One region of the Janthinobacterium sp. SUN026 genome, then DNA from elsewhere that is predicted to be linked to it. Evidence: predicted binding sites of a transcription regulator. Region 1 holds the regulator's gene; the other holds the start of a gene.

Region 1 (14,484 bases):
CAGACGCGCAACGCGCGCGCCGGCAGCGTGGTGAGCGCGGGCGGGGTCGCCAACAAGGAAGTCAAGAAGGGATTTTCCAGCATCGTTGAGCGACGTAGCCAGGAGATGATCGCCGATGGCGTCGCCAGCACGCCGTATTTGCTGTTCGGCGACGTGGTCCGCCTGGAAATGCTGGGCGATGACGGCAAGTCCCTGTTTGGCGCCATTGAGCAGACCGTGAAACAGGCCGAGGCGCGCAAGTCCCGCTAAGGTTACTGGGAGTAAAGGAAATACAGGGCATTTGTCCTCCTGTTCCGCCGATGGTAAACAGGCACTTGACTCGATAATGCCACATGCCCAGTCCGTATTGCGCCTAGCCAGGCTGCAGGACTTCACCGGAGTTGATTGATGTCGGAAGACAGCGACGCAGAAAAGACCGAAGCCGCGTCACCGAAGCGCCTCGAGCAGGCGCGTGAGGAAGGCGACGTTCCGCGATCGCGCGAAGTGGCAACGTTCACTGTGTTGATGGCGTCCGGCTGCTGCCTGTGGTTTGCCGGCGACGCCATCGTGCGGCGGTTGACGGCCGTCATGGTGTCCGGGCTGACCCTGGACCGGCAACAGATACTCAATCCCGACGCGATGATGTTGCGCATCGGCTACGACGTGGGCTCGGTATTGCTGACGTGCCTGCCGTACGCGCTGGCCATCATGCTCGTCGCCCTGGCTTCGCCCGTGCTGGTGGGCGGCTGGCTGTTCAGTTCCAAGGCGTTTACCCCCAATTTTGGCAAGCTCAACCCGATTCGCGGCCTGGGCAATATGTTTTCGAAGAATGCGCTGGTGGAATTGCTCAAGGCCATCGCCAAGACCCTCGTCGTTGGCGTCGTCGCCTGGATGGTGATGCAGCATCAAAAGGACGCCGTGCTGGGCTTGTCGGTGGAATCCCTGCGCGCCGGTTCGGCCCATCTGATCAGTTTGCTGATCACGGCTTTCCTGCTGATCGTCGGCGCGCTGGGCCTGATCGCCGCCATCGACGGTCCGTACCAGATGTGGCATTACGCCAACAAGATGAAAATGTCCTTGCAGGAAGTCAAGCAAGAATCGAAGGAATCGGACGGCAATCCGCAGATCAAGGCGAAGATCCGCCAGATGCAGCATGAAATGTCGCGCCGCCGCATGATGGCTGACGTGCCGACGGCCGACGTGGTGGTGACCAACCCTACCCACTACGCGGTGGCCTTGAAGTATGGCGAGAATTCGCGCGGCGCGCCGCAGGTGGTGGCCAAGGGCGTCGACGAGGTGGCGGCGAAGATCCGCGAACTGGCCGGCGAACACAAGGTCGCCATCCTGGAAGCGCCGGCCCTGGCGCGCGCGCTGTACAAGCACACGGACATCGGCGACGAGATTCCCGAGGCGCTGTATGGCGCCGTGGCCGAAGTGCTGGCCTACGTGTTCCAGCTGCGCAGCTATGGCAAGGGTCAGGGCGAGCGTCCCGACAAGCCGAAGAAACTCGACGTGCCGCCCGAGCTCGACCCGCAGAATCCCGCCTCACAGACACCGCCCGCAGCCGGCGCAGAAGACAAGAATAAAGGAAGTACACCATGAACGGCCTGAGAATGCCAGCCTGGCTCAGTGGAATGGGAGGCAACGCCAGCAAGGGCATCGCCGCGCCTGTCATCATCATCATGCTGCTGGCGATGATGGTGCTGCCGCTGCCGGCCTTCATCCTCGACATCTTCTTCAGTTTTAATATCGCGCTGTCCATCATCGTGCTGCTGACGGCGCTGTACACGGTCAAGCCGCTCGACTTCATGGCGTTCCCGACCATCCTGCTCGTGTCGACCATGCTGCGCCTGTCGCTGAACGTGGCGTCCACGCGCGTGGTGTTGACGGAAGGCCATACGGGCGCCGACGCGGCCGGTAAAGTGATCGAGGCATTCGGTCACTTCTTGATCGGCGGCAACTACACGGTCGGTATCGTCGTGTTTATCATTTTGACGATCATCAACTTTACGGTGGTGACCAAGGGTGCGGGCCGTATCGCCGAGGTGGGCGCCCGTTTCGCGCTGGACGCCATGCCGGGTAAACAGATGGCCATCGATGCCGACCTGAACGCCGGCCTGATCGGCGAAGACGAAGCGCGCCGCCGCCGCACGGAAGTGGCGCAGGAAGCGGAATTCTACGGCGCCATGGACGGCGCCAGTAAATACGTGCGCGGCGACGCCATCGCCGGCATCATGGTCACCGTCATCAATATCGTCGGCGGCTTGCTGGTGGGCTTGCTGCAGCACGACATGGGCTTTGCCGATGCGCTCAAGAACTACACCTTGCTGGCCATCGGTGACGGCCTGGTGGCGCAGATTCCTTCGCTGATCATTTCCACGGCGGCCGGTATCGTCGTCTCGCGCGTGGCCAGCGAACAGGACATCGGCACCCAGCTGGTGGGGCAATTGTTTGCGAAACCGCAAGTGTTATATATTACCGCCGGCATCATCGGCGGCATGGGTTTGATTCCCGGCATGCCGAACATGGTCTTCATCCTGCTGGCCTCGCTGCTGGCCGGCTCCGCCTATCTGATCAGCAAGAAGCGCACGCAGGCAAAAGAGGCGGCCGAAAAGCCGGCCGAAGTGCCGCAAGCAACCGTGGCGCCCGAGCAGGAAGAAGCCAGCTGGCAAGACATCATGCCCGTCGATACCCTGGGCTTGGAAGTGGGCTACCGTTTGATCCCCCTGGTCGACAAGACGCAGGGCGGGGAATTGCTCAAACGCATCAAGGGTATCCGCAAGAAATTTGCCCAGGAAGTGGGTTTCCTGGCGCCGCCCGTGCATATCCGCGACAACCTGGAATTGAAGCCGTCCGCCTACCGCATCACCCTCAAGGGCGTGGAAGTGGGCGTGGGCGAAGCGTTCAACGGCCAGTTCCTGGCGATTAATCCCGGCATGGCCAGCGGCACCTTGCCGGGCCTGGCCACGAACGACCCCGCCTTCGGCCTGCCCGCCACCTGGATCGACGCCAGCCTGCGCGACCAGGCCCAATCGATGGGCTATACGGTGGTCGACGCGGGGACGGTGGTGGCCACGCACCTGAATCACCTGATCACTTCGCACGCTTCCGAGCTGCTGGGCCGCGCGGAAGTGCAATCGCTGCTCGACCACCTGGGCAAGGAGTCGCCGCGCCTGGTGGAAGACCTGGTGCCGAAGATGCTGTCCCTGTCGACCTTGCAAAAGGTGCTGCAGAACCTGCTGGCCGAGGGCGTGCACATCCGCGACATGCGCACCATCATCGAAACCCTGGCCGAGCATACGATCAGCACGCAAGACCCGAACGACCTGACGGCGCTGGTGCGCGTGGCCCTGGGTCGCGCCATCGTGCAGCAATTGTTCCCCGGCTCGGCCGAACTGTCCGTGATGACCCTGGACAGCCGCCTGGAGCGGCTGCTGATGCAGGCGATGGGCAATGGCGGCGACGGCGCCGGCATCGAGCCGGGCCTGGCCGACACCATCGCGCACCAGGCGGGCCTGGCTGCCCAGCAACAGGAAGCGCTGGGCCTGACGCCCGTGCTGCTGGTGCCGGCGCCGCTGCGCGCCTTGCTGTCGCGTTTCCTGCGCCGCGCCTTGCCGCAGCTCAAAGTGCTGTCGCATGCGGAAGTGCCGGAAACCAAGACCATCCGCGTCACGGCGCTGGTGGGCGCGCAGTAGTTGTGATGAGCGGCATCGGGGTCGGTTCCTGCGGGACGGACGCCCGGTGCTTGCTTTTGGTCAAATAAACATCAATTTCCTCTCGGCAAACTGAATAACGGGTACTTTCCCGTCCTGTTCCTTCGATCATTTCCTGCAAGCATCGCTAATAATGGAAACTGTCCGGGTGATCTGTGTCCATGTGGAAGACAGCACTCAAGCAACAGGAGTCGACGATGGTCACACAGTTCAGCCAATATTGCGCCACCCCCGCCCTGGGAGGCCGGTCATGAATGTGAAGAAATTTACGGGCGCCTCGTCGCGCGATGCGCTGCGCAAGGTGCGCGAAGCGCTGGGCCCCGATGCCGTGATCCTGTCGAACCGCCAGGCCGATGGTGTGGTGGAAATCCTCGCGCTGGCCAATGACGACGCCGCTTCGCTGGCGTCGCCGCCGGCCGCGTCCGAAATGGCCCAGCCCCGTCCCCAGTTGCAGACCCAGTTCGCCACGCCGCAGCGTCCGGCCGCCCCGGCCCAGCGCCCGGCCGCGCCACGTCCTGCCGCGCCGCGCCAGGCTGCCTCCGAGCCAGTGGACATGGCCCGCATGCAGCAGATGATGGCCAGCGCGCTGGCGCACGTCAAGGAAAACGCCGCCGCCGAAATGAGCGGCATGATGAATGAAATCCGCGCCATGCGCGGCATGATGGAAACCCAGTTGGCGGAAATCTCGTGGGGTTCGACGCAGCAGCGCGAGCCGCAAAAAGCCGTCGTGCTGCGCGAAATGCTGGCGGCCGGCTTCTCGGCCAGCCTGGCGCGCTACCTGATCGACAAGCTGCCGGCCGGCCTCGATGGCGCGCAAAGCATGCGCTGGATCAAGACGGTCCTGAGCCGTAACCTGAATACTGTGGCCAATGAAGATGCCATGCTGGAGCAGGGCGGCGTGTTTGCCCTGGTGGGCCCGACGGGCGTCGGCAAGACCACCAGCACGGCCAAGCTGGCGGCCCGCTGCGTGATGCGCCACGGCCCGGAAAAGCTGGCCCTGATCACCACGGATGCCTACCGTATCGGCGCGCACGAACAGCTGCGCATCTACGGCAAGATCCTCGGCGTGATGGTGCATTCGGTGAAGGACGAGGCGGACTTGCGCATCGCCCTGAAGGAATTGAAGAACAAGCACACGGTGCTGATCGATACGGTGGGCGTGAGCCAGCGCGACCAGATGGTGACGGAACAGGTGGCCATGCTGTCGGGCGCCGGCGCCGACGTGAAACGCCTGCTGTGCCTGAACTCGACGGCCACGCAGGAAACGTTGAACGAAGTGGTGCGCGCGTATCAGGGCAGCGGCCTGGCCGGCTGCATCATGACCAAGCTCGATGAAGCGGCCTCGATCGGCAATGTGCTCGACGTGGTGATTCGCCAGAAGCTGAACCTGTTTTATGTGTCGAACGGCCAACGCGTGCCGGAAGATCTGTACCTGGCCGACCGCGGCTACCTGATCGACCGTGCCTTCAAGCTCAAGCGCGATGCGGCGGCCACGCAGTTTTCCGACGCCGAACTGCCGCTGCTGATGGCGCAGGCGGCTGCCCGCAACAATGAAGCGCGCGGGGTGCACCTTGGCTAATTTCGATTTCGACCAGGCCGAAGGCTTGCGCCGCATGCTGGCCGGCCCGCAGCCGCGCGTCATGACGTTCCTCTCGGCCACGCCGCAGGACGACAAGGGCGCCATGCTGGTCAACCTGGGCGCGTCGCTCGTCTACGGCGGCAATGACGTGCTGCTGCTCGACGCCAGCGGCGGCAGCGATGGCGTGGCATCGCGCCTGGGACTGGCGCACGGCGCCAGCCTGCGCGACGTGGCGCGCCAGCAGTGCGGTTTGAACCAGGTCATCCACCAGGTGCCGCAAGGCTTCGGCGTGGCCAGCCTGGGCGCGCGCAACCATTTGATGGACAGCATGGACTATGCGGGCGAGGATGAACTGCGCCGCCTGGGAAAGACGTTCGACGTGCTGGCGCGCCAGAGCGGCATCGTGCTGGTCGACGGCGTCGTGGCGGACGAGGGGGCCTGCTTCCCCGTGCCGCTGATGGCATCGTCGGATATCGTCGTGCAAGTCTCGACCAGCGCCACCTCGATCAAGGCGGCGTACTGCCTGATCAAGCGCCTGAGCCAGGAACTGGGACGCCGTCCGTTCGGCATTCTCGTCACCGGCGCTTCCGAATCCGAAGCAAAAGTGGTATACGATAATATGGCGCAGGCGGCGAGCCGCTACCTGGCCGTGAAGCTGACTTCGATGGGTTCCGTGCCTGCCGACGAGTATCTGCACCGCGCGGCGCGGCTGGGCCGCAGCGTGGTCGACGCGTTTCCGCTGGCGGGAGCGTCGGTGGCGTTTCGCGGACTGGCCGAGCGGCTGGCCCGTTCGGCGGCGCCGGTGCTTGGCGGCACCTTGTACCAGACGGGGAGCCCGCACCAGTTCAGCGCCTGAATCGAACCGCAGCACCAGATAAGATGAGAAAACAATAAGCAGCCTATGTACACGGTCAAAGGGAAATCGAACAAGGACTATTTGCTGACGGAGCACATTCCGCTGGTGAAGCGTCTGGCGCACCATATGAAGGCGAAATTGCCGCCTTCGGTCGAGGTCGATGACCTGATCCAGGCCGGCATGATCGGCCTGCTCGATGCCATTACGCGCTATGAAGAGACGCATGGCGCGCAGTTCGAGACGTATGCCGTGCTGCGCATCCGCGGCGCCATGCTCGACGAATTGCGCACCAGCGACTGGCTGCCGCGCAGCATGCGCCAGAACATGCGCAAGATCGAAGAGGCGATGAGCACCCTGCAGCAGCGCCTCGGCCATCCGCCGACGGAGTCGGAAGTGGCGAAGCTGCTGAAAATGTCGCTGGCCGACTACCAGGAAATGCTGGGCGACGGCGGCGGCCACCAGCTCGTGTACTACGAAGACTTTCATGACCCGGACGGCAATGACAGCTTCCTCGACCGCCACTGCGTGGACGAGGACAGCGACCCCTTGCGCTCCCTGCTCGATACCGATTTCCGGCAATCCGTGATCGATGCCATCGACGCGCTGCCGCCACGCGAGAAAATACTCATGGGCCTGTATTACGAAGAAGAGCTGAACCTGAAGGAGATCGGCGCGGTGATGGGCGTATCCGAATCGCGCGTCTCGCAGCTGCATACCCAGGCCGTCGCGCGCCTGCGCGCAACCTTGAGGGAGCTGGCGTGGACTGGTCCAGCGTAATCGGGCTGGCGCTGGCGCTGGCCGGCCTGCTGGTCGGCCAGGCACTGGAAGGCGGCAAGATGGCCTCCCTGCTGCAGCCGGCCGCCTTTGCCATCGTCATCGTCGGCACCTTCGGCGCCGTGCTGCTGCAGACGCGGCTGCGCACTTTTGTCCGCGGCCTGGAAATGCTGCGCTGGGTCTTCCTGCCGCCGTCCGACACGCGCGCCGCGCTGGCGCGCGACATCGGGCAATGGAGCCTGACGGCGCGCCGCGACGGCCCGCTGGCGCTCGAGCGCCTGATGGAAAACACGGCCGACCGCTTCAACGCCAAGGGTTTGCGCATGATCGTCGACGGCATCGCGCCCGACAAGCTGCGCCAGCTGCTCGACGTGGAAATCTCCGCCTACGAAATGGCCGAGCGCCAGGCCGTCAAGGTGTGGGAATCGGCGGCCGGCTATTCGCCCACCATCGGCATCCTGGGCGCCGTGCTGGGCCTGATCCATGTGATGGAAAACCTCACCGACCCCAGCAAGCTGGGCGGCGGCATCGCCGTGGCGTTCGTCTCGACCATCTATGGCGTGGGCCTGGCCAATCTGCTGTTCCTGCCGGTGGCCAATAAACTCAAGGCCATCGTTTCGCGCCGCGTGGTGCAATATGAAATCACGGCCGCCGTGCTGTACGACATCGCCACGGGCGACCACACGCGCATCATCGAAGAGCGCGTGTCCAGCCTCTTGCACGAGCATTGACCATGATGCGGCGCGCGCGCAGGAAGTATGACGAGGAACCGGACAACCAGGACCGCTGGCTGATCTCGTACGCCGACTTCATCACCCTGCTGTTCGCCTTCTTCGTCGTCATGTATGCGATTTCGCAAGTCAACGAAGGCAAATACCGCGTCTTCCAGAATGCCATCGGCCAGGCCTTCAGCCTGGAAAAGGGCGCGCCGCCCATCATCATGGAAGCGCCGCAGGCGATCCCGTTGCCGAACCCCGCCCTGAAACGCCGCACGGAAGCCATCCGCCGCGAGCGCGAACACATGACGCGCCTGGCGCAGGACCTGACGTCGACCCTGGCGCCGCTGGTCAAGGAAGGCAAGGTGCGGGTCACGCAGACGAGCCGCGGCGTGAGCGTGGAAATCAATGCCAGCGTGCTGTTCGACCCGGGCGCGGCGGGCTTGACGGCGGAATCGGACCAGGCCTTGCGCGCCGTGGCCGTGCTGCTCAAGGACGACACGCACGACGTGCAGGTGGAAGGGCATACGGATGTGCAGCCGATCAGCAATTCGACCTTTGCCTCGAACTGGGAATTGTCGGCCGCGCGGGCCAGCGCCGTGGTGCGCCTGTTCATCGCCAGCGGCGTCAAGGCGTCGCGCCTGACGGCCGTGGGCCACGCCGACAATATCCCCGTGGCGCCGAACGCCACGCCGGAAGGGCGCGCGCGCAACCGCCGGGTCGCCGTGACGATTTTGTCGGGCATCCCCGAAACGGTGACGGAAGTGCCGACGGCGCCCGTGGCGCCTGCGCCGGCCAATTGACGCTCGTCAACTGCGGGCTGCCGCTTGGTACAATCGCGCTTTCTTCCTCTTTTATCGTTTCCTCATGAAAAGCAGCTCCCTGGGCGGTCTCGTCTATTCCACTGAAACGGGCCGCATGTGTCCCGCCTGCCGCCAGCCGCTGGCGCAGTGCGCGTGCAAGGCGCAAGCGAAGGCCGCGCCTGCGGGCGATGGCGTGGTGCGCGTCTCGCGCCAGACCAAGGGCCGTGGCGGCAAGAGCGTCACCGTGGTCAAGGGCTTGCCGCTGGACGCCATCGCGCTGGCCCTGCTGGGCAAGCAGTTGCGCACGCAGTGCGGCTCGGGCGGCACCGTCAAGGATGGCGTGATCGAAGTGCAGGGCGACCATGTCGACGCCATCCTGGCCGCGCTGGCCAAGCTGGGCCACCAGCCGAAAAAGGCCGGCGGCTGAGCGTGCGGAGGCGTGCGGCCCGCCGCCGCGCGCCTGTGGTAACGTGCGTTTCCCATCCACGCGCTTCCTCACCATGAACGTCAAATTCACCGGCATGGCCATCGCCGCCGCCATCGCGGCAGCGCTGGCGCTCGCGTACTGGCCCGCTCCCGACGGCGGCGCGCCGGACGCTGTCGCCTCCGCCCCTGGCGCGCCGGCGGGACGCAGCCTGGAATCGTATCTGAATATCGATGCCAGCCCGGTCGCCGATGCCGCGCCGATGCCCGTCACCCTGGCGCAGCAGCTCGAACGTCTGGCGGCCAGCGGCAAGCCGGAAGACGCGTATGCGGCCTACAATCTGCTCGACGATTGCATCGTCTTCCAGCAGGAAGGGCGCTTGCCGGGGATGGAATTCGAGCTGGGGCGCGAGATGACGGCGCAGGAAAAAGCCGCGCAGCAGCAGCTGTGCGCGGGCCTGACGCAGCGCCAGCGCGAGGACCGCCTCGGCTACCTGGCGACTGCCGCCAGGGCGGGCGTGCCCGGCGCGGCGACCATCTTCCTGTCGGAAGGGCCGTTCGGCGACCGCAGCGCGCTGCGCAACCGTCCCGACGATCCGCTGGTGCAGGCGTGGAAGCGGCAAGCCATCGCCCAGCTGACGGCGCAGGCGGACGAGGCGGAATTGACCAGCGTGGCTACCCTGATGATGGCCTACCTGCGCGATGGCGACGTGGTGCGCAAGGATGCGCCGCAAGCGTATGGCTACCTGCTGGCGCTGCGCCAGGTCTACGACGATATCCTCGCGCCCGGCGTCACCAATCCCTACCAGGACGAATACTGGCACTGGCTGCAGGCGGAACTGACGCCGGAGCAGCAGGCGGCCGCCAGCGCCAAGGCGCAAGCCATCGTGGCGAAATACCGCCAGCACGCGGGACGTGCCGCGCACGGTTGAAGGGCAAGGCGGCTGCGCCTTGCCGGCGGATTGCTGTTAACTAGGGGGAAATCAGCCGATGACGACGCGCCGGCTGGCCGTGTTCGTCGTCGGTTGGCCGCTGGGGCCGTAGAAATTGCCGCTCTGGGCCGGGGGGCGCATGGCGTTCAGGGCGCCTTGCGTGTGCAGCATGTGCTTGTTGACGAGCAGACTGTTCAGGCGGTTTTGCTCCTTGGCTTCGCGCGTCGTCTCGAGCAGGGCTTTCCACAGGGGCGCCGCGTCGGCTTCATTGGCGCCGACCAGCCAGTCTTCCATGCCCGCTTCGGCCGCCGTGAAACCGGCTGCCGCCAGCGCCTGGTGGCGTTGCGCCGCCAGCTGGCTCAATTGTCCTACCAGTGCCGTCTTGCGTGCGGTGAGCTCCGTGATTGCATCGATGTCAGCCGCAACCAGATGCCGCTGTTCTTCTTTCATCAATGCCAGCAATGTGGTCATGAGCTGTTGCTCGTCGCGCAGGCTGGAAAACGGAGTCACTGATTGCATGAGGGAACCTATCTATTTCGTGAGTGCAGCAAGTCCTTGACTGTGTCGAGGAGACCGTCCGCCACTTTTTCTGAGTTGACCTGGAACTGGCCGTCGGCGATCGCGAGCTTGATGCGTTCGACTTTCTTCGTGTCGAACACGGCGCCGCTGCCGGCAGTTGCACTGGCCGCTAATGCCTGTCCTTGCGGCGACAGGCGTACATTGTCCGACGTTGTCGGTGTTGCCTGGGCTTTCTCGGCATTCCGGGCGCCGGAGGTACTCGCGGGCGCCACCGGCAGGCCGGGATTGCTTTTAATGGTGTTGTCGGTAATTTTCACAGCGTGATCCTCGTCTGGTCGAAGTCAAAAAACTCCGGGATATGTGTCATTATCGGCACCTTTTGCCGAAACTTTAGTGCGCCAGACCACAATATCGCTGTCCATCCGTGTTTAAAACGCCACCTCCACCAGGCCGCCAGCCCGCGCCACGCCGCTGATCTGCTGGCCGCTCTGCGTGCGTACCTGCACCGTCTGGCCATCGCCGGCGCTGCCGATGGCGCGTCCTTCTGATGCCACCTGGAAACCGTTACCACTCGAAACGACGCGCACCAGTTGGCCTTGCATGACCACCGGCTTGCGGCGCAGGGTGTCGAGGCGCATCGGTGTGCCTGGCGGCAAGGAAATATTCGTGCTGGCGCCCACGACCTGGGCCATGTCGGTGGCGATGCCTGCCGGCAATGCGGCCAGGTCGCCCTGCATCGTCACCAGCTGGCTGGCGTCGATGGATTGTCCTTGCGCCAGCGGCACCGCGCTGGCCACGTAGTCGCCGACGACGGCCACGTTCGCTTGCAAATAAATAGTCCAGCTGGAGGGCGCCGTGCAGCGCACGCCGACGGTGGTCTTGCCCCAGGCGCGCGCGCCCGGCGCCATGAACGCCTGCGGCGCGGGGCAGGCAGCCAGGTTCAGGCGCGGATCGACGGCGCCGACGGTGACAGTCACCTTGCCGGGCAAGCCGTTGCTTTGCACTTGCAGGAATTGTTCCACGCTGTTGCGCAACGCTTCCGGCGTTTGCCGGCCGGCGTTTTGCGCCTGCGCCAACAGTGGCAGGGCGGCAAAAGCAAAGAAGAAAGCGAGCGGTGTTTTCATGGTGATAGGCCTCTGGAATAGTGCCATGATAGTGCGCGCCGCCCCGTTCGAAGCGCCGATTAAGGGGTAAAAGTACGGTCTGATCCGGCGATGGTCTTGCTGGTGGGCACCTTACTATGTTTCCTGTCATCACTAATCCGCCATCCTTCCGCCATCTCGGGCGCCAGTGGCAGATCTTTCCGGAGCCTGACATGATAGGGAAACTCGACGATTACATGCGCTTCAACGAGACGGCGCTGAGCCTGCGCTCGACGCGCCAGGAATTGCTCGCCTCGAATATTGCCAATGCCGACACGCCCAACTACAAGGCGCGCGACGTCGATTTCGCCGCCGCCCTGAAGGGGGCGATGGCGCGCAAGGATGGCGTGCCGCCGGCCCTGAAGGGCACGGCGCCGCAGCATATGCCGGGCAAGGGCGTGGCCGCAGCTGCGGGCGCACTCGGTGGCGGCAAGGTCGAGACCCTGGCCGACGGCACGCCGCTGCTGTACCGCGCGCCGGCCCAGGGCGCCGTCGACGGCAATACGGTCGACATGGATCTCGAGCGCAATGCGTTTGCCGACAATGCCATCCGCTACGAGGCGGCCGTGACGTTCCTCAATTCGCAGATCAAGGGCATGCTGACGGCCATCCAGGGAGGACAATAATCATGTCGCTATTTAATATCTTCAATGTTTCCGGTTCGGCCATGAGCGCCCAGGCGCAGCGCCTGAACACGGTGGCCAGCAACCTGGCCAATGCCGACAGCGCCACCAGCGCCACGGGCGAAGCCTACCGCGCCAAGCAGGTGGTGTTCGAAGCCGTGCCCATGGCCAACGGCGCCACGGCCGTCAAGGTGCAGAAGGTGATCGAAGACCCGTCGCCGATGAAGCTGGTCTACGACCCGAAGAATCCGCTGGCCGACGAGAAGGGCTACGTCACCATGCCCAACGTGAATACGGTCGACGAAATGGTCAACATGCTGTCGGCCTCGCGCTCGTACCAGACCAACGTGGAAACCATGAACGCGGCCAAGTCGCTGCTCCTGAAAACCCTCACCCTCGGCCAGTAAGGCTGACTGATCATTATGGCAATCATCGATACGAACACCTCCAAAGTCACCGACCTGATGGCGACGATGAATCCGAAGAAGACGACGGCCGAGGCAGGCAGTGTCGAAGCGGAAACGAACAAATTCCTCACCCTGCTGGTTACCCAGCTGAAAAACCAGGATCCGATGAATCCGCTGGACAATGCACAGCTGACCAGCCAGCTGGCCCAGCTGTCGACGGTGACGGGCGTCAACAAGCTCAATACCACCGTGGAAAGCTTGAAAGCCAGCTACCAGCAAGCCGAATCGATGCAGGCGGCCAACATCATCGGCCATGGCGTCTTGACGGCGGGCAAGGACATCAACCTGAGCAAGAGCGCCGCGCTGCTGGGCGTGGACCTGGCCACGGCCGCCGACAAGGTCAAGGTCGTCATCTACAAGGATGGCAAGGAAGTCCATTCCATCGACCTGGGCGCCCAGCCGGCGGGCACCTTGCCGCTGGGCTGGAACGGTTCCACCGCCGACCTCGACAAGGATGGCAAGCCGGTCGTGCTGGCCGACGGCGCCTACACCTTCGCCGTGGAAGCGACGCGCGGCGGCACCAAGCTCAAGGATGCAACGGCGCTGATGTTCGGTTCGGTCGCCAGCGTGTCGACGGGCGCCAATGGCGTGAAATTGAATGTGCCGGGCGTGGGCAGCATCACCATGGCCGACGTGAAACAGATTTTGTAAGCCGCTTCCCCTTAGCGTGACCCTCTACCCCTAATTTCTACCAGGAGAACACAATGTCTTTCCAACAAGGCCTGAGCGGCTTGAATGGCGCCGCCAAATCGCTGGACGTCATCGGCAACAACATCGCCAACTCGTCGACCGTGGGTTTCAAGCAGTCGCAGGCCCAGTTCGCCGACATTTATGCCAACTCGCTGTATGGCGTGGGCGGCAACCAGGCGGGGATCGGCGTGTCGGTCTCGCAAATCGCCCAGCAATTTAACCAGGGTAACCTGGAAACGTCGCAAAATCCCCTCGATATCGCCATCAATGGCGGCGGTTTCTTCCGTACCAGCGTCAACGGCGCCATCCAGTATTCGCGCAATGGCCAGTTCCAGGTCGACAAGAGCGGTTTCATCGTCAACGCCCAGCTGGCGCAGCTGACCGGCTATCCGGCCGACGTCAACGGCAAGATCGTCGCCGGCGCCGTCGTGCCCCTGCAGATCGACCAGTCGGACATGAAGCCCCAGGCAACGACCAAGGTCGACACGCAAGTCAACCTCAATTCGAACACGGCCATGCCGACCACGGTGCCGTTCAAGTCGACGGACGACACCTCCTACCACAAGCAGTTCCCCGTCGAAGTCTTCGATTCGCTGGGCAATTCCCACAACATGGCGAATTTCTATGTCAAGACGGGCACCAACACCTGGGATGTCTACTCGGCCATTGACGGCACGGAAGTGACCAGCATGAAGGTCGCGGCCGCCCTGCAGACGGACCCAGCCTCGCTGGCCGCGCGTGCCGCCTACCAGGCCGCCGCCACGGCCGTGCCGCTGGTGCCGGCCAACGTGACGGCCGCCGCCGTCGCCTATGGCAATGCGGTCGGTGCCGCCGTCTCGGCCGCCGCCGCCGCCGCGGGCGCCACGCCGGCGCAACTGGCCGCCATCGCCGCCACCTACGGCAGCGCAGTGCCGAACGGCGTCAACTCGAGCCGCACGCCCGACCAGATCGACGAGGCCATCCGCAACGTGACCGTGGTGCCGGCCGTCAAGACCGGTTCCCTGGTCTTCAACACGGTCGGCAGCCTGGACCGGGCCGCCATGCTGGCCCTGACGCCGCCGCAAACCTTGCCCGTCACCGTCAACCTGCCGATCTTCCCGGCCACGGGCGCGAATGCGACCCTGTCGGTCCAGGTCGACTTCACCAGGTCGACCCAGCTGGGCACCACCACGGCGGAAAAGAAAACGGAAGCGGACGGCTACAAGGCGGGCCAGCTGAGCCAATTCATCGTCGGTGACGACGGCGTCATCCAGGGCCAGTACAACAAT
Region 2 (14,484 bases), on a different contig from region 1:
GACCTGGGCTTGATCGGCCTGGCGCAATTCGCGCCCTTCCTCGTGCTCATCTTGCCGGCCGGCCACGTGGCCGACCGCTACAACCGCCGCAACATCATCGCCTGGTGCCTGGCGGCGCAGCTGGCGTGCGCGCTGGCCCTGCTGGCGTTCACCCTGAGCGGGCTTTCCATCGTGTGGCCCGTGTTTGCCGTGCTGGTGCTGTTCGGCAGCGCGCGCGCCTTCATGATGCCGGCCACGCAAGCCGTGCTGGTCAACATGGTGCCCACGCAACACTTCAGCCGCGCCGTCGCGCTCAGCTCGTCCAGTTCCCACGTGGCCATCATCCTGGGCCCCACCTTGGGCGGCTTGCTGTATTACTTCGGCCCCAAGGTCGTGTATCTGATCTCGTCCGCGCTGCTGGTCGTGTCCGTCCTGCTGATGCGCGCCACTACGCCGGCGCCGCAAGTGGTGAAACGCGAACCCGTCAGCTGGCATACGCTGCTCGAAGGCTTGCGTTTCGTCTGGTCGAAGCCCATCGTGCTGGGCGCCATTTCGCTCGACCTGTTTGCCGTGCTGTTCGGCGGCGCCACGGCCCTGCTGCCGGCGCTCGCGCATGACGTGCTGCATGCCGGACCCAGCGGCCTGGGCTTGCTGCGCACGGCGCCGGGCGCGGGCGCCGCCCTGTGCTCGATCGCGCTGGCCATGTTTCCCATCACGCGCCGCGTGGGCGCGTGGATGTTCGGCGGCGTGGCCGTCTTCGGCCTGGGCACCCTGGTGCTGGGCAGCACCAGCTATTTCCCGCTGGCGCTGGCGGCGCTGTTCCTGATGGGCGCAGGCGACATGGTCAGCGTCTACATCCGCCATTTGCTGGTGCAGTTCGAAACGCCGGACGAGATCCGCGGCCGGGTCAGCGCCGTGAACGCCGTCTTCATCGGCGCCTCGAACGAGCTGGGCGAATTCGAATCGGGCTTGACGGCCGGCTGGTTCGGCCTCGTGCGCGCCGTGCTCTTCGGCGGCGCCGCCACCCTGGCCGTGACGGGTATCTGGGCCGTGCTGTTCCCCGTGCTGTCGCGCATGGACCGCTTCCCCCACCACGAGAAGGAAGCGGCCGCCAGGACGGCCACCGCGACAAGCGCATAAGGTCTAAGATGCGCTATCCCCACTGACGAACCCGCACCATGAAAATCACGCTTCCATTCCACGGCTTCATCCGCAGCCGCCCCCACCTGAGCATGGCCACGGCCATCGGCGTGGCGGCCGGCCTGCTGCTGCCCGCATCCTGGCAACAGATGACGCGCCTGCTGACGGCGTGGAACGTCGCCGTCTGGTTCTACCTGGCGACGATGGCCTGGATGATGATGCGCGCCAACCACCACAAGGTCAAAGCCATGGCGGCGCGCCAGGATGAGCGGGCGGCAACCGTCCTGTCGGCCCTGTCCGTCGCATCCGTGATGAGCCTGGTAGCCATCGTTTCGCAGCTGTCCTCGATGAAAGACATGGCGCCGGACGAGCGCGCGCTGCATTACGGCCTGACGATCCTCACCCTGGTCGGCTCCTGGTTCCTCGTCGGCACCCTGTTCTGCTTTCACTATGCCCACCTGTACTACCAGGCCGATCCCGCACTGCGCCCCCTGAAGTTTCCCGACGACGAGCAAAGCCCCGACTACTGGGATTTCCTGTATTTCGCCTTCACCATCGCCGTCGCAGTGCAAACGTCGGACGTTTCCGTGCAGACGCGCATGATGCGGCAAATCGTGCTGGGACAATCCGTGCTGAGCTTTTTCTTCAACCTGGTCGTGCTGGGGCTGTCGATCAATATCGCGGCCGGTCTCATCAATGGTTGAGGGTAAATAATTTCGTAGTGGAAACTTGACCTGGCTGAAGGGTTAAGCTCATCTTAATCGTGCGCACCCTCTTGAAATCCTGGAAAGAGGAGTAAGATAAGTCATGCACAGGGATCAAGTGCATGAGGCAAGAACCAGGCGCCGACGCGCCCCGACAGCGGGTTTGACCACTGCCATGCAAGGCGCCTGAGATGGGTTTTTTTTGAATTGACAGGAGTAAGCATATGCAAATCAATATTCATACCGACAGCACCATCGCCAACACCGCTGGACTGAACGAACATGTGCAATCCGTACTTGAAAGCGCACTGAACCGCTTCCGCGACAACCTGACCCGCATCGAAGTCCACATCAGCGACACGAATGGCCCGAAAGGCGGCGCCGACGATATCCGCTGCGTCATGGAAGCACGCGTTGCTGGCTATCAACCGATCGCCGTGACCGAACAGAACGCCACCGTGCATCAATCCGTTGCCGGCGCCACCGACAAACTAAAACGCGCCATCGATAGCGCCCTGGGCCGCCTGCAAGACAGCAAGCGCCACGCCACCGGCAAGAATGCCGTGATCGATACGGCCGAAGCGGAAGAAACCGCCGAGTAATCCCCACCCGCAGGATTTCCAGAGACCAAGGCAGCCGTTCAAGGCTGCCTTTGCACATCCGGCCCGCCTTTCGCGCGCGGCAACATCCATAACAAAACCGCAAGCATTCCTGCGTATTGACGCGGCAATGAAATAATTGTCGTATTTCTCACAGTAAGTGACCTCAAGCAAGCCTTTGGCGTTACAGCCAAGGCCGCTTTACGCTATCATGAAGCTACCGGCTCCCTGCTCGCGCGCCGGCTTTTTGAAAGTGTGATTGTGGAACAGATCGGCAACTTCGGCGCTTCAGGCTGCAACATCGGCGATTTACAGCTATTTCGCGATGGGGCGGATAGCCAGACGGCCGCCATGCTGGCGCCCTGCCCCGTGATGCGCCTGGAAGCGGGCGAAGCCATTGCCGACACGCAAGGCGCCAGCCTGTACATCGTCCTGCGCGGCTCGCTGGCCGTGGCCGCCGACACCCACACGGGCATGGATGACGGCACCGTCAGCAAGGTCTTGCCCGGCGAAAGCGTGGGCGAACAATCGGTGCTCGATGAAGCGAGCAACCTGGCCGCCATTTCCGCCCTGGAAGAAACCGATTTGCTGGTGATCGACGCGGCCATCGTCTGGGAATTGATCGAACAGTCGAACGGCCTGGCGCGCAACCTGCTGCGGCTGCTGTCCTTCCGCATCCGCGCCGCCAATGCCTTGCTGCGCCGGCGCCAGAAACTGGGCGAATTCTACCGCCAGCTGTCGATGGTCGACAGCCTGACGGGCTTGTACAACCGCGCTTGGCTGACGGATTTACTGCCCAACATGATCGTCACGGCCCACGCCAGCGGCTCGCCGCTGTCGCTGGTGATGATAGACCTCGACCATTTCAAGCGCTTCAACGACACGCACGGCCACCAGGCGGGCGACCAGGCACTGCGCATCGCCGCGCAAGTGCTGGGCGCCGCCCTGCGGCCCACGGATTTTGCCGTGCGCTACGGTGGTGAGGAAATGATGGTGATCTTGCCCGATACCAACGAACACGTGGCCTTGCGGGTGGCCGAGCGCTTGTGCGAGCGCATGCAGCTCGCCGTCATCTTCGCCGACATGCGCAGCGCCTTGCCGCACATCACGGGTTCCTTCGGCGTGGCCAGCCTGGCGGCCGAACAGGACGACCATGCGCTGATCGCCGCGGCCGACGCGGCCCTTTACCGCGCGAAAGCTGGCGGCCGCAACAGGGTCATGCTGTAGTTCAGGCAGCCTTGCTGTCGGCCGGCTTACCAGCATCCGGCTTGGCAGCATCATCCTTCTTGCTGCTGTGCGCGGCGATGAAGTCGGCATAGCCCTTTTGCACCAGCTCGTACGTCTTGTCGATATTGCCGGCGATGTCGCCATTCAGCACTTTCAAGCCGCCCAGGATGTCGCGCGCTTCCTTGAAGCCTTTTTCCATGCCGCCGCTGATGGTGTCCATGAACCTGGTCAGGGCCGTATCGTCGTCCAGGCCGGGATTTTGTTTCTTGAAAGCATCAAAAAACCCTGTCGACAGCGATACAATGCGGTTCGCCGTCGCTTCGGGGCTGTTATCCTGCGAAGCCGCGTTCTGGATCGCGTCCTCGCCGTACTGGCCCTTCAGCGCTTCATTGATGTTGGTGATGGCCGTCTTGTACAGCAGCGCCAGCGGCTCGTTCTCGGAACCGATCGACACGTTCAGCGACGCCTGCATGATGGAAGCGTTCAATTGCAGCTTGGTGCGGTCATTCACGCTCATTTCAGCGTTGACGCCGTCCTTTTGCTGGACTTTATCGTCCTTGCCGGCAACGCCCGTACTGACGGAAGTCACGGAAGGGGTGGAATTGCCGCTTGCGGCGATGGGAATTGACACGATAGACCTCCTTGAACGGGCAATGTATGCCACCATGCGGGAAACGCGATGATGACCATCCTCTCGTGTAGTATCGGCAGGTTTTCAGAAAACTGTAGCAGCGGCCGCTTTTGGCGGCCCGGATAACCAATCAAGCAACGACCATCAATGACTAACCAGACCTTTCTTTGGCACGACTACGAAACCTTTGGCGCCCAGCCGCGCCGCGACCGCCCGGCCCAGTTCGCCGCCATCCGCACGGATGCCGACCTCAACGAGATCGGCGAACCCATCATGCTGTATTGTCAGCCTGCCAATGATTTCCTGCCCGACCCGCAGTCGTGCCTGATCACGGGCATCACGCCGCAACAGTGTCTGCAACTGGGCGTGCCCGAACACCAGTTCGCCGCCACCATCGAAGCGGCCTTTTCGGAGCCGGGCACCATCGGCGTGGGCTACAACACCATCCGTTTCGACGATGAAGTCACGCGTTTCCTGTTCTGGCGCAACCTGATCGACCCGTATGCGCGCGAATGGAAGAACCATTGCGGCCGCTGGGACATCCTCGACGTGGTGCGCATGACGCACGCGCTGCGCCCGGAAGGCATCGAATGGCCGAAGCGCGACGATGGCCAGACCAGTTTTAAACTGGAACACTTGAGCAAGGCCAATGGTCTGGTCCACGAAGCGGCGCATGATGCACTGTCCGACGTGCGCGCCACCATCGCCCTGGCGCGCCTGATCAAGGAAAAACAGCCGAAACTGTTCGAATTCTGCCTGGCCCTGCACAAGAAGGACAGGGTCGCCAGCGAAATGGGCATGCACCTGGCCGCCGGCGAGCGCCAGCCTTTCCTGCACGTGTCGGGCATGTTCCCCGCCGAACGGGGTTGCCTGGGCGTCGTCTGGCCGCTGGCCACGCATCCGAGCAATAAAAATGAAATCCTCGTCTGGGATTGCGCCTACGACCCGCGCGAACTGTTTACCCTGGACGCCGACACCATCCGCACGCGCCTGTTCACGCGCAAGGACGCCATGCCGGAAGGCATGACGCGCCTGCCCGTGAAAAGCGTGCACCTGAACAAGTCGCCCATGCTGGTCGGCAATTTAAAGACCTTGTCGCCCGCCATGGCCGCGCAATGGGGCATCGATCTGGACGCGGCGAGGGTCAACGCGCAATTCGCCGCCACGGCGCCGAACATGGATGCCGTCTGGGCCGAAGTGTTCCAGCGCCCGGGCGCGAATGCCGCGCTGGACGTGGATGAAGATTTGTACAATGGTTTCGTCAGCAACGATGACCGCCGCCTGCTCGAATCGCTGCGCCGCGACACGCCGGCCAAGCTGGCCACGGCCCGCCCTTCGTTTGCCGACGAACGCCTGCAGGAACTGCTGTTCCGCTACCGCGCCCGCAATTTCCCGCAAACCCTGAGCGAAGCGGAAAGCCTGCGCTGGGAACAGCACCGCGCCGCCCGCCTGTTCGACGGCGACGCCGGCGCCCGCACCATCGAAATGCTGTTTACGGAAATCGACGTGCTGTCGGAATCCGTCGATGAGCGGGGCGAGGAAATTCTGGGCGAGCTGTACGACTATGCGGAGATCGTCGCACCACAACGCGACTAAATGCAAAATGCCGGGCTAGCCCGGCATTTTTTATGGATGACAAACAACAGTCATCACGGTGCCTGACAGAAGCGTAGCGAGCGGATGGGAGTTGCGGCCGAGAAGCGCAACTGTGCTATAGCACAGTGAGCATCGCCGGCCGCAAATCGCGACGCGCAGTAGCTTATGTCAGCCACCATCAGACGCGCGGTGCGCGTTGATGGCATCGCGCGTTTCAATCGCCACGCGGCGCGCCGCGTCGGCGAAATCTTCGCCCGCTTGCGGCGTGGCGTAGATGATGGCGCGCGAGGAGCTGATCATCATGCCCATGCCGTTCGCCGTCTGGCCCGCGCCGACGGTGGCGGCGATGTCGCCGCCCTGGGCGCCGATGCCCGGTACCAGCAGCGGCATGTCGCCGACGATGGCGCGCACCTGTGCCAGTTCTTCAGGGAAGGTGGCGCCGACGACAAGCGCGCACTGGCCGTTTTTATTCCACTTTTCGGCCACCAGGCGCGCCACGCGCTGGTACAGCGGTTCGCCGTCCGTATTCAGGAATTGCAGGTCTGAGCCGCCCGGGTTCGACGTGCGGCACAGGATGATCACGCCGCGGTCTTTCCACGCCAGGTAGGGATCGAGCGAATCCTCGCCCATGTACGGATTCACGGTGACGGCGTCGGCGCCGTAGCGCTCGAACGCTTCGCGCGCATATTGCGTGGCCGTCGCGCCGATGTCGCCCCGTTTCGCGTCGAGGATCAGCGGGATGTGCGGATAGTTCTCGCGCACGTAGCGGCAGATGTCTTCCAGCTGCTTTTCCGCACCCAGCGCGGCAAAATACGCGATCTGCGGCTTGAAGGCGCAGGCCAGGTCGGCCGTGGCATCGATAATGCGCGTGCAAAAGGTGGTGATTCCATCAGGCAGGTCGCGCAGTTCGGCCGGCAGTTTCGCCAGGTCGGGGTCCAGGCCCACGCACAGCAGGGAATTATTGGCCGTCCACGCGGCGGATAATTTATTGATGAAATTCACGGCACACCTTCTCTATATTCAGTTGCAAACCCCGTATTGTAACGCGGCGCAGGCTTGCCACGGCGTCTCTAGGCGGTCGGGGCCGGCGGCCGGCGCTTATTAAACCGACATTACGGGCCGTTTCAGGTATATTTGCCTCACCTCCCTTACTCTGCACGGAACCCATCATGCAAATCACCAATCAATTCACCAAATGGCTGCGCCTGGCGCTGAGCGTCACCGTCCTGGCCGGCATCCTGACGGGCTGCGGCTACAACGACTTCCAGAGCAAGGATGAAGCCACCAAGGCCGCCTGGGGCGAAGTGGTCAACCAGTACCAGCGCCGCGCCGACCTGATCCCCAACCTGGTCAATACCGTCAAGGGCTATGCCACGCACGAGCGCGAAACGCTGGAAGCGGTGACCAAGGCGCGCGCCGCCGCCACCAGTTTCCAGATCACGCCCGAAGTGCTGAACGACCCGGCCGCGTTCGAGAAATTCCAGCAAGTGCAGGGGCAGCTGTCGTCGGCCCTGTCGCGCCTGATGGTGGTGTCCGAGAAATACCCGGACTTGAAGGCCGACACCAGCTTCCGCGACTTGCAGTCGCAGCTGGAAGGCACGGAAAACCGCATCACCGTGGCGCGCCAGCGTTACATCGTTGCCGTGCAGGATTACAATGTGCATGCGCGCAGCTTCCCGAACAACCTGACGGCCATGGTCTTCGGCTACAAGGTCAAGCCATCGTTCACGGTGGAAAATGAAAAAGCCATCTCGACCGCACCGACCGTCAACTTTGGCAAATAAGATGAAAGCCTGGTCCTATCTCGCGGCGCTGGCGACGGCGCTGCTGCTGTGGACGATGCCGCCAGCCGGCGCACAGGGCTTGCAGCCCGTGCCGCCGCTGGCCGCGCGCGTGACGGACAACGCCGGCATGCTGGACGCCAAGCAAAAGGCGGCGCTGGAAGGCGTGCTGGCCGATTATGAAGCCAAGACGGGCAGCCAGATCGCCGTGCTGCTGGTCAAGAGCACGGAACCGGAAGCCATCGAGCAATACAGCATCCGCGTGACGGATGCCTGGAAGCTGGGCCGCAAGGGCGTCGATGACGGCGTGCTGCTGATGGTGGCGAAGGACAACCCCTCGTCCCTGCGCCGCCTGCGCATCGAGGCGGGCCGCGGCGTGCAGGGCGTGCTGACGGATGCGCAATCGAAACGCATCCTGCAAGACGTGATCGCCCCCCATTTCAAGCAAAACGATTACTACGGTGGCCTGGTGGCCGGCGTGGGGTCGATTGCCACCCTGCTGAACCAGGAGCAATTCCCCGCTGCGGCACAGCAGAAGGCGCCAGCCACCGTGGAAGCGGGCGGCATGACCTTTTGGCTGCCGCTGCTGTTCTTCGGCTTCCTCGTCGTGCTGACCCTGTTCCGCTCGCGCGGCGGCCCCACGCGGCTGCAGCGCGGCAGCAACTGGTCCAGCGGCGCCACGGGTGTCGTGCTGGGCAGCATCCTCAGCCAGGCGCTGAACAACCGCGGCGGCGGCTTCGGCGGCGGCGGTGGTTTTGGCGGTGGCAGCAGTGGCGGCGGTGGTTTCGGTGGCGGCGGCGGCGGTTTTGACGGCGGCGGCGCCTCGGGAGATTGGTAATGACGAAACAACTGACATTCGGACAACGCTGCGGACGGGCCTTGAAACATTTGCGGGGCACGCCGGCGACGGCGCGCCACGCCTTTCCGGAACGCACCCTGAAAGCCATCGAGACGGCCATCGCCGGCGGTGAAGCGATGCACCAGGCGGAAGTGCGCCTGATCGTCGAAGCGGCCCTGACGCCGGGCATGGCGTACCAGGGCGTGAGCAACCGCGAGCGGGCGCGCGAACTGTTCGCCCAGTATGGCGTGTGGGATACGGAAGACAACGTCGGCGTGCTGATCTATATCAACCTGGCCGAACACCAGGTCGATATCGTGGCCGACCGCAACGTGGGCCGCCGCGTCACGCCGGAACAGTGGCAAGCCGTGTGCCGCACCATGACCAAAGGGTTCAAGGATGGCAATTACCACGACAGCACCCTGGAAGCGCTGGCGCAGCTCAATACCCTGCTGCAAAGCCACTTCCCCGCCAACGGCACGCGCGACAACCAGTTGCCGAACGAGCCCATCCTCCTCTGATTCCTGCCCAGGGATTAAAATCTGCCCATTGCCGCGCGGGCTGGTGTTCCTGGCAGCGCGGCCCCGATACCCCGCCGAGGAGCACACATGAAATTAGTCAATAAAACCGCCATCGTCACGGGTGCCACGCAAGGCATCGGCCTGGCTTGCGCCACCCGCCTGATCGCCGAAGGGGCGCAAGTGATGCTAGTCGACATCAAGGAAGAAGGCGCGCAAGCGGCCGCCGCCCTCGGCCCGCAGGCGCGCTTCTTTTGCGCCGACGTCAGCCAGAAGGCGGACGTGGACGCCATGCTGAAGGAAACCCTGGCGCAGTTCGGCCACATCGATATCCTTGTCAACAATGCGGGCGTCACGCACGCGGCCGATTTCCTCGACGTCTGCGAAGACGATTTCGACCGGGTCATGCGCATCAACCTGAAATCGATGTTCCTGTGCGGCCAGGCCGTGGCGCGCGAAATGGTCAAGCGCAACAGCGGTTGCATCATCAACATGTCCAGCGTGAATGCGGAACTGGCCATTCCGAACCAGGTGCCGTACGTGGTGTCGAAGGGCGCCATCAACCAGTTGACCAAGGTCATGGCCCTGAACCTGGCCTCGCACGGCGTGCGCGTCAACGGCATCGGGCCGGGCACCATCCTGACGGAACTGGCCAAGCAGGCGGTGCTGTCGAGCCCGGAAGCGCGCCACACGATTTTGTCGCGCACGCCGCTGGGCCGCTGCGGCGAACCGGAAGAAGTGGCCGGCATCGCCGCCTTCCTGGCCAGCGACGACGCCACCTACATGACGGGCCAGACCATCTATGTCGATGGCGGGCGCATGGCGCTCAATTACACGGTGGCAGTGAAGGAATGAAGGCAGGCGCGGCAAGTTATATCAAAAAAGAATAATGGTTATCCGAAAAGATCATTAGACACATATCGTGCAACGCAGCATAATGCACCTGTCTCCACTATTCTCCTCCAAGAAAATAGTTTTAAGCCCGCTTTCACCAGCGGGCTTTTTTTTCGCTATCAGTCTTGAAACATGGCTATTCTTGCCATGCTCCACACTCTTTCCGACAATTTGCGCTGCCGCAAAAAAATGTTGCGGCGTGTCATCAGGCCGTCATGTTCGCCCCCTATACTTGCTTCATCTGCTGTACAGGCAACCGATATGCCTGACTACAGACAGGTGTGCCGCGATGGCACACCACTCCCCTTTCATGACCGTGGCGGGCGCCCGCAAGGCGCGCGACATGGTAAGTACCGAGCAACTCTCAACTCTTGACCCATTTCATTTGGGTTTTTGGCCCGCGCCCCCGCGGGCCTTTTTTTTGCCTGTCCAGCAAGCTCTTGCGCAAAAACACGGTGGCCCGCCCTGCCCATGATATTGTGGCGTCCTTTCCACCTGTCCTGACGCCTCATGCCTGCACCCTTGCCCGAACTGTGTTTTGCCGACCGCTACGAACGCCTGCGCTACCGCACCGCGCTGGTGCTATATGTGCTGGTGATCCTGATCGGCGATATTCCCGGCGTGCGCGCGGACGTGGGCCAGTATGCGTCGGGCGGCGTGCTGCATTCCTTCGGCTATGGCGTGCTGGCCCTGATCCTGTTCAGCGGCACGGGCGGCGGCATGGCGCGCCGGGCGCTGCTGTCGGTGCTGATGGTGGCGGCCATGGGCGCGCTGGACGAATTCATCCAGAGTTTCCTGCCCTACCGCCATGGCGCCGTCAGCGACTGGGTGGTCGATGTCACGGCCGCGGCGGCGGTCTGCCTGCCGCTGTATTTCCTGTGGCCGAAAATGGTCGCCGCTGCCCTTGGCAAGGACGCGCCGCTGCCCGAAGCCTGAACGGGGGATGGCTCGCGCCTGTCAGGCGCGGTCCGCTTCGCTATCCTGCAATGCCAGCCGTAACTGTCCCTGGCCCCGCTTGCCCAGGCGCCGCATCAGGGCTCGCGTCTCGCGCCGGCTGCCGGCCCCCATGGCGCGTGCCGTATCGCGCTGCATCTCCAGCAACTGTTCCGAGCGCGCCAGCCGCACCAGGCCATGTAAGGCCTGGGCCAGCACATGGCGCGCACGGACATCGTGCGCAGTGCCGCCGATGGCCAGCACCAATTCATCGATCAGTTTTGCTGTAGGGCCAGATGACATTTTTTCTCCCGATTGAACAGTGAGGAAACGTGCAGCCGCACGAAGTGGTAATTGCCAGCATCGTTTATACCAAGCACGGCAATTAGACACTTGATCTAGCTCAATCGACAATGACGGCCGCCGAACATCCCTGTTCCGCCATGCTCTTACATGCAGCAATCGCCGCCATCCGCATCACCGCGGGTGCCGATCCTGAGTGTGCGACCATGAGGAGACCAAGATGAGATCAAAAACCACCCTGCTGCTGACCGGCCTGACATGCGCCTTGCTGGCAGCCTGCCATTCCACGGACAAAACCAGTCTGGCGCGCAGCAATAGCGGCGAAACCTATGCCGCGCCGGCCGGCACGACGCCGCAAAGCAGCACGGCCAGCACCGCCAGCAGCACGGCCGCCGATACGAGCAACGCCCAGAGCAGCATGAGCAACGACATGCGCAACGACGCGAACCAGTCCACGATGAACATCAGCTCGGCCACGGTGCAGTCGATAGAAACCGTGCCGCGCAGCATGGACCAGGGCAGTGGCGACATGCAGGCGGGTACGTCGGGCACGGCCGGCAGCACTTCGGGGGCGGCGGGCAACATGCTGTACCGCGTCACCTTGCGCCTGGACGACGGCACGACGCGCACCTTTGTGCAAAACACCCAGCCCGCCTTCCAGATCGGCGACCGGGTCAGCGTGCAAAAAGGCGTGATGCAGCGCTATTGATCGGTATATTGATCGGTATCAACGCTGGCCGGCGCTGGCCGATTTCCTCCACGCCTGGCCGCCACTTGGCACGTATTTGGCACGTACTTGGCGCGCACTTGATACGCATTTGGCACGCAGTTGCCACGCAGTTATCATTTTCAAGCCAAGGCCAGGGTCAGCGGCCGGCTGCGCCCCTGCACCAGGGCCGAAGGCCAGGCCGGGTCATGCGTCAGGTTGTGCAATTGGCTGCCGTCGAGCAAAAACGTGTCTTCCACCGTACTGCCGGGCAGGCTGGGGTGGAAGGCCAGCGCCATGCCCCGCTTGAGGATGATTTCCGTGTGCGCGCCGGCCGCCACTTCGGGGGCCAGGTAGCCGTGGATGCCGCCCTGCCGGCTGGTGCGCACCGTGTCGGGCTGGCCTGCATACGCGTAGGCGCTGTCGAGCGCGTGATACACCATGCTCAGCGCATGACCCGTTTCGCAAGCGTCGAGCGCCACCGCTTCCAGCGCCAGCATGGCCGCATCGGCATCGTCCATGACCACCGCCGCGCCATCGGCGCGATGCTGCGCCGGGCCGAAGCGCCGTTGACGGCTGAGGCTAGCGCACAGGCCGAAACGCCGCGCGCACAGGGCCAGCACGGCTTGCGGGCCCAGCTCCACCTGGGCTGGCGGTGCGCGCCGGTAACGCTGTTGACGCTCCGCCCCGCTGACCAGCACGTGCACGGCCTGCAAGCCCCGCAGCCACAGCGCGCGCGCGCAGGCGGCAGCCAGTTCCAGCTCGCTCCAGTCGGGGCGGGCCTGGCGCAACGCATCCGCGGCCGCGCGGGCAGCCAGCTGCCCCACCTGCCGGTAACGTAGCTGTTCCGATTCCAGCAGCACCAGACGCTCTTCGCGCAAGGCCACGGGCAGGCTGCGTTCGTGCAAGCCCGGCCGGTCGGACAGGACCGGCGCGCCACCGGCCGCATGCTGCACGAAATGCTCGCGCAATTCATACAGCTGCGGCTGCATCCAAGGCGACACTTGCCACGTCCATGGCCCGCGCACTTCTTCCTCGCGCATGCGCATGGCTTCCGCTTCGTCCGTCAAGATATAGGCGGCGTCGCGCGTCACCAGCACTTCTGCGCAGCCGCACTCGGCCGTATGGTAGTGGCTGTTCGACGCGCCCGCCGTGGCCCACGCAAACCAGTCCCCGCCGCGCAGGCGCACGGCGCCGGCACGCTGGTCTTCCAGCCAGCCCCGCATCTGCGCCAGCTTGTGCGCCACTTCCAGTTCCAGCGGCCAGTTCATGACCGCCCCTCGTGCGGGCGCCGGCGCGGCGCCACGCCACCTGCCCTGCCTGGCGCCAGCCGGGCCTCCTGTTGTGCATGCATAGCTGCTCCCTTCCTACATGGAAACGTAAGACCGGCGCCCCCATCAAAAGTTCAGTGCCCGGATGCGTCTCAGGCTTGCAGTCTATGACTTCCCTCTGTTTTTGCAAGCCGCTATTTCGCCAGCTCGATCAGGACAGCCGTGTACATCTGCAGATTCAGCAGCAGCTGTTTTTCCGTGATGAACTCGTGTTCGGAATGCCCCGTGTACACGGTGTGCGGCATGGCCGGACCGAAGCTGACGGCGTTCGGGAACAGGCGCGAATTGGTGCCGCCGCCGATGGCGACCGGTTGCGGATGCGCGATGCCCGTGTAGTGCTCGAACACGGACAGCAGGGTGGGAATTTGCGGCGCGTCCGTCTGCAGCCACGGTTCGCCGATCTGCACCTGCAGGGTAGCGGGCACCTGGCGCCGCGCCTTCCAGCCATCGAAGGCGGCCGTCACCTGTTGCTGCAGCACGGCCGCCGTCTTGCCTTGCGGACGGCGCAGGTTGATGTTCAGTTCCAGCGCGCCGCCATCTTGCTTGAGCACGGTAGGCGCTACCGTCATCGGCCCCATGAAGCCGTCGCGGTAAGCGATCTGGCCGAAGCGCTCGCCGTAGATGCCGGTGCCCACCAGTTCATTCAGGAACGACAGCATGTCGGCCGCCTGCGTGCCCTGCCACGGCTGCACGGCCAGCGCGTCGGCCAGCATGCTGATGGCGTTGACGCCGTCTTCCGGCTTCGACGAGTGGGCCGACACGCCCAGCGCCGTTACCGTCAAGGTATCGCCAGTGCGCGCGTAGCTGTAGCGCACGCCCTGCTGGCCCTGCGCGCGGGCGCGGATGGCCGCTTCCAGCGCTGCTGGCGCGTGGTCGATCACGGCTTGTGCGTCTTCCGGGATCTGGCTGCCGAAAAAGCCGCCCGCCAGCTTCGCCAGCACGGGGCCGCCCTTGGCCGGCAAGGCCGTGCGCGGCGGCAGGGTCAGCTTGATGGAACCGTAGCCCTTCTCGGCCGTCACCACCGGGTATTCCGCATCGATGGTGATGTTGACCTGCGGCGGCGTATGGGTTTTCAGGAATTGTTTCAGCGGTTCCCAGTCCGATTCCTCGGCCATGTACACGTACAGCTCGATGCGCTTGCTCAGCGGCACCTGCTTGTCCTGGATGGCTTTCATCGCATACAGGGCCGTCGCGATGGGCCCCTTGTCGTCTTCCGTGCCCCGTCCCAGCAGCTTGCCAGGTTCGCTGCTGCGGTCCAGCTCGAACGGCGAACGGGCCCATTTCGCGGGGTTCACAGGCTGCAC

Evidence for each region. Region 1 encodes FliA, which starts transcription of late flagellar genes. Its sites were predicted from a motif close to CTAAAGTTTNNNNNNNNNNNGCCGNTA; they were not measured.
Region 2: the regulator FliA is predicted to act here: its motif matches at 4,352-4,378, upstream of OX459_RS19850 (DUF5610 domain-containing protein).

Annotation. Positions count from the first base shown of each region.
Region 1 covers NZ_JAPQNU010000001.1:845,796-860,279, forward strand. The annotation lists gene OX459_RS03850 (fumarylacetoacetate hydrolase family protein) at 1-249, shown strand, start outside; gene flhB (flagellar biosynthesis protein FlhB) at 388-1,581, shown strand; gene flhA (flagellar biosynthesis protein FlhA) at 1,578-3,674, shown strand; gene flhF (flagellar biosynthesis protein FlhF) at 3,943-5,271, shown strand; gene OX459_RS03870 (antiactivator of flagellar biosynthesis FleN protein) at 5,264-6,127, shown strand; gene OX459_RS03875 (RNA polymerase sigma factor FliA) at 6,173-6,904, shown strand; gene OX459_RS03880 (flagellar motor protein) at 6,886-7,632, shown strand; gene motD (flagellar motor protein MotD) at 7,638-8,420, shown strand; gene OX459_RS03890 (translation initiation factor Sui1) at 8,485-8,847, shown strand; gene OX459_RS03895 (hypothetical protein) at 8,891-9,775, shown strand; gene OX459_RS03900 (flagellar protein FlgN) at 9,827-10,294, opposite strand; gene flgM (flagellar biosynthesis anti-sigma factor FlgM) at 10,303-10,611, opposite strand; gene flgA (flagellar basal body P-ring formation chaperone FlgA) at 10,723-11,418, opposite strand; gene flgB (flagellar basal body rod protein FlgB) at 11,610-12,062, shown strand; gene flgC (flagellar basal body rod protein FlgC) at 12,065-12,466, shown strand; gene OX459_RS03925 (flagellar hook assembly protein FlgD) at 12,482-13,177, shown strand; gene OX459_RS03930 (flagellar hook protein FlgE) at 13,231-14,484, shown strand, end outside.
Region 2 covers NZ_JAPQNU010000004.1:303,471-317,954, forward strand. The annotation lists gene OX459_RS19830 (MFS transporter) at 1-1,119, shown strand, start outside; gene OX459_RS19835 (DUF1345 domain-containing protein) at 1,158-1,823, shown strand; gene OX459_RS19840 (HPF/RaiA family ribosome-associated protein) at 2,048-2,425, shown strand; gene OX459_RS19845 (GGDEF domain-containing protein) at 2,684-3,649, shown strand; gene OX459_RS19850 (DUF5610 domain-containing protein) at 3,651-4,280, opposite strand; gene sbcB (exodeoxyribonuclease I) at 4,428-5,876, shown strand; gene pyrF (orotidine-5'-phosphate decarboxylase) at 6,045-6,878, opposite strand; gene OX459_RS19865 (LemA family protein) at 7,046-7,660, shown strand; gene OX459_RS19870 (TPM domain-containing protein) at 7,662-8,495, shown strand; gene OX459_RS19875 (TPM domain-containing protein) at 8,495-9,016, shown strand; gene OX459_RS19880 (SDR family oxidoreductase) at 9,104-9,868, shown strand; gene OX459_RS19885 (VanZ family protein) at 10,418-10,843, shown strand; gene OX459_RS19890 (hypothetical protein) at 10,865-11,143, opposite strand; gene OX459_RS19895 (hypothetical protein) at 11,364-11,852, shown strand; gene OX459_RS19900 (M24 family metallopeptidase) at 11,993-13,120, opposite strand; gene OX459_RS19905 (dipeptidase) at 13,315-14,484, opposite strand, start outside.